2 regions of the Burkholderia pulmonis genome follow, and region 2 is predicted to be linked to the other one. Evidence: predicted binding sites of a transcription regulator. Region 2 holds the regulator's gene; the other holds the start of a gene.
The links. Region 2 encodes LexA, which represses DNA repair genes until DNA is damaged. Its sites were predicted from a motif close to ACTGTATNNNNATACAGT; they were not measured.
Positions count from the first base shown of each region.

Region 1: the regulator LexA is predicted to act here: its motif matches at 2,094-2,111, upstream of AC5LXK_RS27775 (DUF2471 family protein).

Region 1 covers NZ_OZ480187.1:2,484,226-2,489,095, forward strand. Annotated here, with positions in the region: gene catC (muconolactone Delta-isomerase) at 1-105, shown strand, start outside; gene AC5LXK_RS27765 (NAD(P)H-dependent oxidoreductase) at 251-1,030, opposite strand; gene AC5LXK_RS27770 (LysR family transcriptional regulator) at 1,117-2,010, shown strand; gene AC5LXK_RS27775 (DUF2471 family protein) at 2,175-2,579, shown strand; gene AC5LXK_RS27780 (2,4-dienoyl-CoA reductase FMN-binding domain-containing protein) at 2,781-4,814, opposite strand.
Region 2 covers NZ_OZ480186.1:1,777,808-1,782,677, reverse strand. Annotated here, with positions in the region: gene cysT (sulfate ABC transporter permease subunit CysT) at 1-6, opposite strand, end outside; gene AC5LXK_RS08345 (sulfate ABC transporter substrate-binding protein) at 129-1,166, opposite strand; gene lexA (transcriptional repressor LexA) at 1,431-2,078, shown strand; gene AC5LXK_RS08335 (hypothetical protein) at 2,105-2,440, shown strand; gene AC5LXK_RS08330 (DUF2939 domain-containing protein) at 2,470-3,156, shown strand; gene AC5LXK_RS08325 (universal stress protein) at 3,247-3,744, opposite strand; gene nodI (nodulation factor ABC transporter ATP-binding protein NodI) at 4,075-4,870, shown strand, end outside.

The sequences.
Region 1 (4,870 bases), on a different replicon from region 2:
CAACTGCATGACCTGCTGAGCCAGCTGCCGCTGTTTCCGTACATGGAGATGGAAGTGCGGGCGCTGTGCCGGCACCCGTCGTCGATTCGCGAAGACGACCGGTAAGCCACGCCGAATCGCGGCCGTGACCGACGGCCGCGAGATGCACGACCCGGCGGCCCGCGATGTCTCGCAGGCCGCGCGGGTCGTTTTGCGTTTGGCGTTGACGACGATGCCCCGTGTCGTCGTGCATCAGCGTGCGCACTAGCCGTCACGCGGTCAGATGCGCGGCAAACCCCACCTTCCCCGGCGCGATCCCGTCCTTCAGCGTCAGCGCCGGAATCTCGTACTCGCCCGTGTTCTGCCGCCGGAACGGAATCGGCTGCGTGGTCCACAGATCGTCGAGCCGCCGGCCGAGCGCCGCGCGCGTTTCGGCAAAGCGCGCTTCGTCCATCTTGCCCGTCCGGTAGATCACGAACGGCGGCAGCACGTCGAACCCCGGGTAATACAGCACGCCGTGCTGGATCGGGAACAGCACGTCGTCGATCGGCCCGTTGATGCCGCGCGGGCTGTAGTGCGACTCCCACCCGCCCGTCGTGACGACCACCATCGCCCGCTTGCCGGCAAACATGCCTTCGCCGTAGCGATCGCCCCAATGCGTATCGGAATGCTCGCCGACGCCGTAGGCAAAGCCGTACGCATACACGCGCTCGATCCAGCCCTTCATGATCGCCGGCATCGAGAACCACCACAGCGGGAATTGCAGGATCACCGCATCGGCCCACTTCAGCTTCTCCTGCTCGCGTGCGATGTCCGCGCTTTGCGTCCCCGCCGCGAAAGCGCGCTTCGAGTCGAGCGACGGATCGAACCGCGCGTCGGGCGCGCGATCGGTCACGTCGTTCGCGTCGAACGACGCTTTCCAGTTCATCGCATACAGGTCGGTCACCTGCACCGCGTGGCCGGCCGCCTCCAGATGCGCGACCGCGAAGTCGCGCAGCGCACCGTTCAGCGAACGCGGTTCGGGATGGGCATACACGATCAGCACGTTCATGTTCGTCACTCCGTTGATTGAATGACTGCAGGATGCCGCCGCCGAAGGTATATTTGAAATGAATTCCTGATATTCCAGGTATAGCCATGACTAATCTCAGACGACTCGATCTGAACCTGCTCGTCACGCTGGACGTGCTGCTTGCCGAGCACAACGTCACGCGTGCGGCCGAGAAGCTGAACATGTCGCAGCCATCGGTCAGCGTGCAGTTGCAGAAACTGCGCGACGTGTTCGGCGATCCACTGCTGCTGCCCGGGCCACGCGGGATGCGGCCGACCGCACGCGCGGAAGCGCTGCGCGAGCCGTTGCGCGAGGCGCTCGAAGCGGTCGAGCGGGCGGTGGTTCCGGCCACGCCGTTCGATCCCGCGACCGCGACGAACACGTGGCGCGTGGCCGCGACCGACTACGGCGAATCGACGATCGTGCTGCCCGCGCTGCACACGCTGCGTTCGGCCGCGCCCGGTACGCGGCTCGCCGTCGTCGAGCTCGTGCCGCCGCGCATCGAGCAGGATGCCGAACGAAACGGGATCGACCTCGCGTTCCATACGACCGAGGGCTCGCCGCCCGGCATGCGGCGCCTGCCGCTGTTCGCCGAGCGCTACGTGCTGATCGGCCGCGCCGGGCATCCGAAGCTGAAGCGGCGCCCGACGCTCGCGCAGTTCGGCACGCTCGAACATGTGATCGTGTCGCCCGACGGCGGCGGCTTCTTCGGCGTGACGGACGAAGCGCTCGCGAAGGCCGGCGCCGCGCGGCGCGTCGTGCTGTCGGTACCGCATTTCCTGTTCGTGCTGTCGGCCGTCGCGAGCACCGATCTCGTCGCGATGCTGCCCGAGCGGCTGGTGCGCGACGTGCCCGCGCTGCGCGTGGTGGAAGCGCCGGTCGAGGTGCCCGGCTATGAAATGTCGATGCTGTGGCACGAGCGCGTGCATCGCGATCCGGCGCATCGGTGGCTGCGGGAGACGATCTCGGCAGCGGTGTGAATCGTTCGCGTGACCGGTGCGGCCGCCCGCTTCGATCGCCACCACACGAAATCCTTCATTCGGGGCTTGAAACCGCGCCAAACACTGTATATATTTACAGTGCTTTTGCACCATTTGACCCGAATTCCGTCATCCACAGACGAACGGACTTTTGTGAGGCGACCATGTTCCAGGCATCCGCATTCGATCCCGAGCAACCCGGCTTCAATCCCGTCCACTTCGAGCGCGCCGCGCAGCGGGCCGTCGTCGATCTGCAGCGCGTCGCGGGCGGTCCCGCGCAGCGGGCGCTCGGCCTGCGGCGCCGCACCCATCCCGCGGCCGTCCGCACGATGAGCTGGCAGGCGCTGCTGAACGTCGAAGAGCTGGCATTCTCGAATGCCGGCTTCCTGAACCGCAACGATCCGACCGTCATCGACGCGTTCATCCGGCTGCGCGACAGCCGGCTGGTCGCCGCGGACGTCGAGGAGCCGGTCGACTGGCGCCGCGACGACGACGACCTGCCGGCCATCTACCTGATCGTCAAGGCGATGCTCGACGCGGAAGAGGAAGAGCGGGCCGAAGCGGCCTGAGCCTAGATGGCCGTGTGCGCTCACGGCCTGCCGGGTGCGCGTCGCCACGTTGCGCGGTGACGCGGTCGGCGCTGCCGTTCATGGCGGTTCTGCGTCAGTGAATCCGCGTATCGGTCAGCAGGCCCGGAACGTAGACGTCGCGCAAGCGAAGCATCGCCGCGCGACATCTACGTTCGGGTGACCGTCGCAGCAGCCCCGCCCTTACAGTCGAGCCGCCAGCCGTGAGCCCTGATCGATCGCGCGCTTCGCATCGAGTTCGGCCGCGAGTTCCGCGCCGCCGATCAGGTGCACCGAGCGCCCGGCCGCCTGCAGCGGCGCGAGCAACGCTCGCTGCGGCTCCTGCCCCGTGCAGAGCACGATCGTGTCGGCTTCGATCAGTTCGTGATCGGTGCGCTGCTCGCCATACGACACGTGCAGCCCGCGCGCGTCGATCCGCTCGTAGTTCACGCCGCCGACCATCTTCACCTGCTTCATCTTCAGCGTCGCGCGGTGAATCCAGCCGGTCGTCTTGCCGAGCCCCTTGCCGAGCGGCGCGGACTTGCGCTGAAGCAGCGTCACCTCACGCGCGGGCGCCGTGACCTGTGCACGCGTCACGCCACCGCGCGTCGCGGCCGGGTCGGTCACGCCCCACTCGGCCTTCCATTCGTCCAGATCGAGCGCCGGCGATTCGCCGTCCTGCACCAGGTATTCGGCGACGTCGAAACCGATCCCGCCCGCGCCGACCACCGCGACCCGCCGGCCGACCGGCTGCTTGCCCGCGAGCACGTCGATGTAGCTGAGCACGTTCGGCCCGTCCTGCCCCGGAATCTTCGGATCGCGCGGCGCGACGCCCGTTGCGAGCACGATCTCGTCGTAGCCGCCCGCGATCAGGTCGCTCGCGTCCACGCGGCGGTTCAGGTGCAGGTTCACGCCGGTCAATTCGACCTGGCGGCCGAAGTAGTTCAGCGCTTCGTGAAACTCTTCCTTGCCCGGCACCTGCTTCGCCATGTTGAACTGGCCGCCGATCTCCGACGCACCGTCGAACAGGTCGACGTGATGGCCGCGCTGCGCGAGCACGGTCGAGCACGCGAGCCCGGCCGGCCCCGCGCCGACCACCGCGATGCGCTTCGGTTGCGGCGCGGGCGTGTATTTCAGCTCCGTCTCGTGGCACGCGCGCGGATTCAGCAGGCACGACGCGATTCGGTTCTTGAACGCGTGATCGAGACACGCCTGGTTGCAGCCGATGCAGGTGTTGATCTCGTCGGCGCGGCCCTGCGCGGCCTTGACGACGAACTCGGCATCCGCGAGCAGCGGGCGCGCCATCGACACCATGTCCGCGCAGCCGTCCGCGAGAATCTGCTCGGCCACTTCGGGCCGGTTGATCCGGTTGGTCGTCACGAGCGGAATGCCGACCTCGCCCTTCATCTTCTTCGTCACCCACGCGAACGCGCCGCGCGGCACCGACGTCGCGATCGTCGGCACGCGCGCCTCGTGCCAGCCGATCCCCGTGTTGATGATCGTCGCGCCCGCACGCTCGACCGCCTTCGCGAGCTGGACGGTTTCGCTCCAGTCGCTGCCGTCCGGAATCAGGTCGAGCATCGACAACCGGTAGATCAGGATGAAATCGCGGCCGACCGCTTCGCGCGTGCGCTCGATGATCTCGATCGGCAAGCGGATGCGGTTCTCGTACGACCCGCCCCATTGATCGGCGCGCTTGTTCGTATGCATCGAGATGAACTGGTTGATCAGGTAGCCCTCGGAGCCCATGATCTCGACGCCGTCGTAGCCGGCTTCACGCGCGAGCTTCGCGCAGCGCACGAACGCGCGGATCTGCCGCTCGACGCCGCGCGCGCTCAGTTCGTGCGGCGCGAACGGCGAGATCGGCGACTTGATCTTCGACGGTGCGACCGCAAACGGGTGATAGCCGTAGCGGCCCGTATGCAGGATCTGCAGCGCGATCTTGCCGTCCTCCGCGTGAACGGCCTCCGTGATCTCGCGGTGCCGGCGCGCGGCGGCCGACGTCATCAGCGTGCCGCCGAACGGCTTGGTCCAGCCGGCCACGTTCGGCGCAAAGCCGCCCGTCACGATCAGGCCGACACCGCCGCGCGCGCGTTCGGCGAAATATTCGGCGAGGCGCGGCAGCGTCTTGCGGCTGTCCTCGAGGCCCGTGTGCATCGAGCCCATCAACACGCGATTCTTCAGCGTCGTGAAGCCGAGATCGAGCGGCGCGAGCAGGTGGGGAAAGGATGTCGTCATGATGATTCTGCCAATAGTCGATGCCTGCCATCGTAGGCGCGCGCCACCTTGAGCGT
Region 2 (4,870 bases):
CGTCATCGGATGCTCTTGCTGGGTCGTTGCTGCTCACGGGCCCGACGCAAACGCCGGCGCAGTGAATCGCGCCGGCGGGCTGTCGGGGATGCGGCGCGCTGTCGTGGCGCGCCGCTGTCGTTATGGCGTTACTGCGGCTTGTAGATCGAGTCGAACACGCCGCCGTCCGCGAAATGCGTCTTCTGCGCATTCGTCCAGCCGCCGAACGTATCGTCGACCGTGTACAGCTTCAGCTTCGGGAACTGCTTCGTCAGCTCGGCCGGCACGTTCTTCGAGCGCGGCCGGTAGTAGTTGCGCGCCGCGATTTCCTGGCCCTGCGGGCTGTACAGGAAGTTCAGGTAGGCATCTGCCAGCTTGCGCGTGCCCTTCTTGTCGACCACCTTGTCGACCACCGCCACCGGCGGCTCGGCCAGGATGCTCACCGACGGCACGACGATCTCGAACTTGTCGGTGCCGAATTCCTTGACCGACAGGAACGCCTCGTTTTCCCATGCGATCAGCACGTCACCGATCCCGCGCTGCACGAAGCTCGTCGTCGCGCCGCGCGCGCCCGAATCGAGCACGCCGGCGTTCTTGTAGAGCTTCGTGACGAATTCCTTCGCCGTCTGCTCGTTGCCGCCCGGCTTGTGTACGGCGTACGCCCATGCGGCCAGGTAGTTCCAGCGCGCGCCGCCCGACGTCTTCGGGTTCGGCGTGACGATCGAGATGCCCGGCTTGGTCAGGTCGTCCCAGTCCTTGATCCCCTTCGGGTTACCCTTGCGCACCAGGAACACGATCGTCGACGTGTACGGCGATGCGTTGTCGGGCAGGCGTTTCTGCCAGTCCTTGTTCACCAGGCCCTTGTTCGCGAGCGCGTCGATGTCGTACGCGAGCGCCAGCGTGACGACGTCCGCCTGCAGGCCGTCGAGCACCGAGCGCGCCTGCGCGCCCGACCCGCCGTGCGACTGCTTGAAGTTGACGGTCTCGCCCGTCTTCGCCTTCCACTCCTTGCCGAACGCCTGGTTGAAATCCTGATACAGCTCGCGCGTCGGGTCGTACGACACGTTCAGGAACGTCGTATCGGCCTGGGCATGCGTTGCGACGCCCAGCGCCGCCGCCGCGCCCAGCGCGAGTGTTGCGATCAGGCGGCCCACTCCGCCCACCAGCCCCGTATTGCGCTTCGCCATCCTTGGTTCTCCAGTGTTGTCGGTATTGCGATGTCGGGCCAGTCTAACGAACGGGTTACATGATTAAAAATAATCGTTCCTCATTTTTTAATACTCAAAAGTGCTAACGCAGACGGGACGGACGGTTGCGGCGGATAAACCGGCGTTTTAGCGCCGCCGGATCACGCCGGAACCGGCGTGATCGCGTCGAACCTCACGTAACACTTGAAATTCGCGAAGTACTGTATAAAAATACAGCTCACTGTCTATCCATACAGTTAAGCCATGACCAAACTCACCGCCCGTCAGCAGCAAGTGTTCGACTTGATCCGTCGCGCGATCGAGCGTTCCGGATTCCCGCCCACCCGTGCCGAGATCGCGGCCGAGCTGGGTTTCAGTTCGCCGAATGCGGCCGAGGAGCACCTGCGTGCGCTGGCGCGCAAGGGTGTGATCGAGCTGGCCGCCGGCGCGTCGCGCGGCATCCGCCTGCTCGGCATCGACGACGCCCCGCACCAGTTCACGTTGCCGCACGCCGGCCTGATGCAGCTGTCGCTGCCGCTCGTCGGCCGCGTGGCAGCCGGTAGCCCGATCCTCGCGCAGGAGCACATCTCGCAGCACTACGCATGCGATCCCGCGCTGTTCACCAGCAAGCCCGACTACCTGCTGAAGGTGCGCGGCCTGTCGATGCGCGACGCCGGCATTCTCGACGGCGATCTCCTCGCCGTGCAGAAGCGCACGGAAGCGAAGGACGGCCAGATCATCGTCGCGCGTCTCGGCGACGACGTCACGGTCAAGCGCCTGATGCGCCGGCCGGGCGGTCTCGAGCTGATCGCGGAGAATCCGGATTACGAAAACATCTTCGTCAAGGCCGGCAGCGCGGAATTCGCGCTGGAAGGCATCGCCGTCGGGCTGATCCGCTCGGGCGAACTCTGACATTCCGTCTCGCTGAGGAGAACATCATGGAACGCCTTGCCCGTCTGCTGCCTTTCCGTCAATTCGGCCGCCTGCGTCACCTGCGCGGCCGCACGCCCTGCGCACCGCTGTCCGCGGCCGCGCCCGTGCAAGAAGAAGTCGCAGTCGAACGGCAGGCGTCCCTGCTGCCGTCAGCACTCCCCGCGTTCGCGCGGGTATCGCTGAACGCCGGTCTCAATCACGCGGAACCCGCGCGCCGCGCGCCGGTGCGTGTCTATCACGGCCGTTCACGCCTGATCATGGTCGGTACGATCGATGCGGTGTGCCGGATGATCGATCGCTGCATTGCAGAGGAACGATCGGCTACGCCGGGCGGTCTCTGATTGCGGAACATGTCCGCACCGGAGGCAACGTGACTGGTTCGCCGAGCCGCGCAAGGCGACTCAAGCCCCTGTTGATCGTCGCGCTGGTCGTCGCGATCATTGCGGCGATCGGCTATGCGTACGCGTCACCGTACGTCGCGCTCGGTCGCCTGAAATCGGCGATCGATGCGCGCGACGCGCAGGCAATCAGCGAGTATGTCGATTTTCCGTCGCTGCGCATCAGCCTGAAGCAGCAGGTCACGGAAGAGTTGATGCGCCGGATCGACGCGGTGAAGAAGAACAATCCGTTCGCGGTGATCGGTGCGCTGATCGGGTCCGCGCTGATCGGCCCGCTGGTCGATGCGTACGCGACCCCGGAGGGTGTCGCCGCGCTGATGAGCGGCTTGCCGCCGCGCGGCAATCCGGGCGAGCGTCCGCCTGACTGGTCGAATCTGCCGCAAGGCAACACATCGGGCAACACACCGGCCAATCCGGCCCCCGCAAGTGCCGCCGCAGCGAGCGCCAACGCATCCGTCACGGCGGCGTCAACGCCCGCGCCTGCCGCGCCGGCCCCGAGCGAGGCGCAGCATCCGCAGCAAACCAGTGCGGGCTACCGGAATATCGACGAATTCGTCGTGACGTATCAGCGCAGCGCCGACGGCACGCGCTATGCGGCGATCTTCCACCGCTTCGGGCTGTTCTCGTGGAAATTGTCCGCGATCGACCTGCATGCGTAACGCAGCAGGACGCGCGACGCATGCACCGCTGAAGCGGTGCGGCGCCTGACCGGCACGAATCGCCGGTCAGGCAGCCATCGAGCCTTCAGATCATTTGCCGTTCGCCGTGGCCGCTTCACGCTCGCGTGCGATTTCGGCCTTCTGCTCTTCCGCCGACGAACACGCCACCAGAATGCTGCAGTTCACGCGGTCGAGCAGTTGCGTATTGCCCGATCCCATCCACCATCTCGACAGTCCGCTGCGGCACCGGTGGCCGACCACGACGAGATCGGCCTTCAGCTCCGACGCGAGATTCGCGATTTCGTCGATCGGATAACCGAACGCGAAATGGCCTTCGGCCTGCACGCCGCGCTCGCGTAGCCAGTTCACGCCTTCCTGCAGGATTTCACGCGCGGTTTCCTCGAAGCGGCCGCATGCGACATCGGTCAGCAAACCTGCGCTTTGCGCAATGCTCGACCGCATGTCGACGACCGACAGCAAGTGCGTCTCGGCCTTCAGGTCCATTGCGAGGTTGGCGCCGCAACGCAGTGCCTTGCGCCCTTCGAGCGTGCCGTCGTAACACAGCAAAATCTTGTTGTAGCTAGCCATGAAACCTCCCTATCGCGACAACGAGCCTACGCATTCATCATGGTGCGCCGCAATTCAGGACGCAAGGGATGGAAAACGCTGATTCGCCCCGCCCGGCGCGTGCGCGATGATGCAGTGCACGATCGGTGCGCCCATGCATCGCACCGTGCAGGCATGCCCTGAAGAGACGCAGCCGATGCACTAGAATGGCCCGTTCGTACTCCAGCGGGTCATACACGCCGGCGTTGTGCGCTTCGGTCATGCTCATGTGACACGCATTCGTCCGATCCGTTCGCCAGCCGGCCGCACAGCGGGCAGCGGAACGCGCCCGCTCACAACGACAACATGCCCATGTCCGTCGCACCGATCGATTTCCGGAACGTCGAAAAACGCTATGGCGACAAGCTCGTCGTCAACGGCCTCTCCTTCAGCGTGCAGGCCGGCGAATGCTATGGCCTGCTCGGGCCGAACGGTGCCGGCAAGACCACGACGCTGAAGATGCTGCTCGGTCTCGCGCATCCCGATGCCGGCGCCATTTCGCTTTGCGGCGAACCGGTTCCATCCCGTGCGCGACACGCGCGCCAGCGTGTCGGCGTCGTCCCGCAGTTCGACAATCTCGACCCCGACTTCACCGTGCGCGAGAACCTGCTCGTGTTCAGCCGCTATTTCGGGATGTCGGCACAGGCCGCACGTGCACTCGTGCAGCCGCTGCTCGAATTCGCGAGACTCGAGAACAAGGCCGATGCGAAGGTCGGCGAGTTGTCGGGCGGCATGAAGCGCCGCCTCACGCTCGCCCGCGCGCTCGTCAACGATCCCGACGTGCTGGTGCTGGACGAGCCGACGACGGGCCTCGATCCGCAGGCGCGGCATCTGATGTGGGAACGGCTGCGCTCGCTGCTCGCGCGCGGCAAGACGATCCTGATCACCACGCATTTCATGGAAGAAGCCGAACGCCTGTGCGATCGGCTGTGCGTGATCGAGGAAGGCCGCAAGATCGCCGAGGGCGCGCCTCACGCGCTGATCGAATCGGAGATCGGCTGCGACGTGATCGAGATCTACGGGCCCGATCCGGCCACCCTGCGCGACGAGCTGTCGGCATTCGCCAGGCACACCGAGATCAGCGGCGAGACGCTGTTCTGCTACGTGG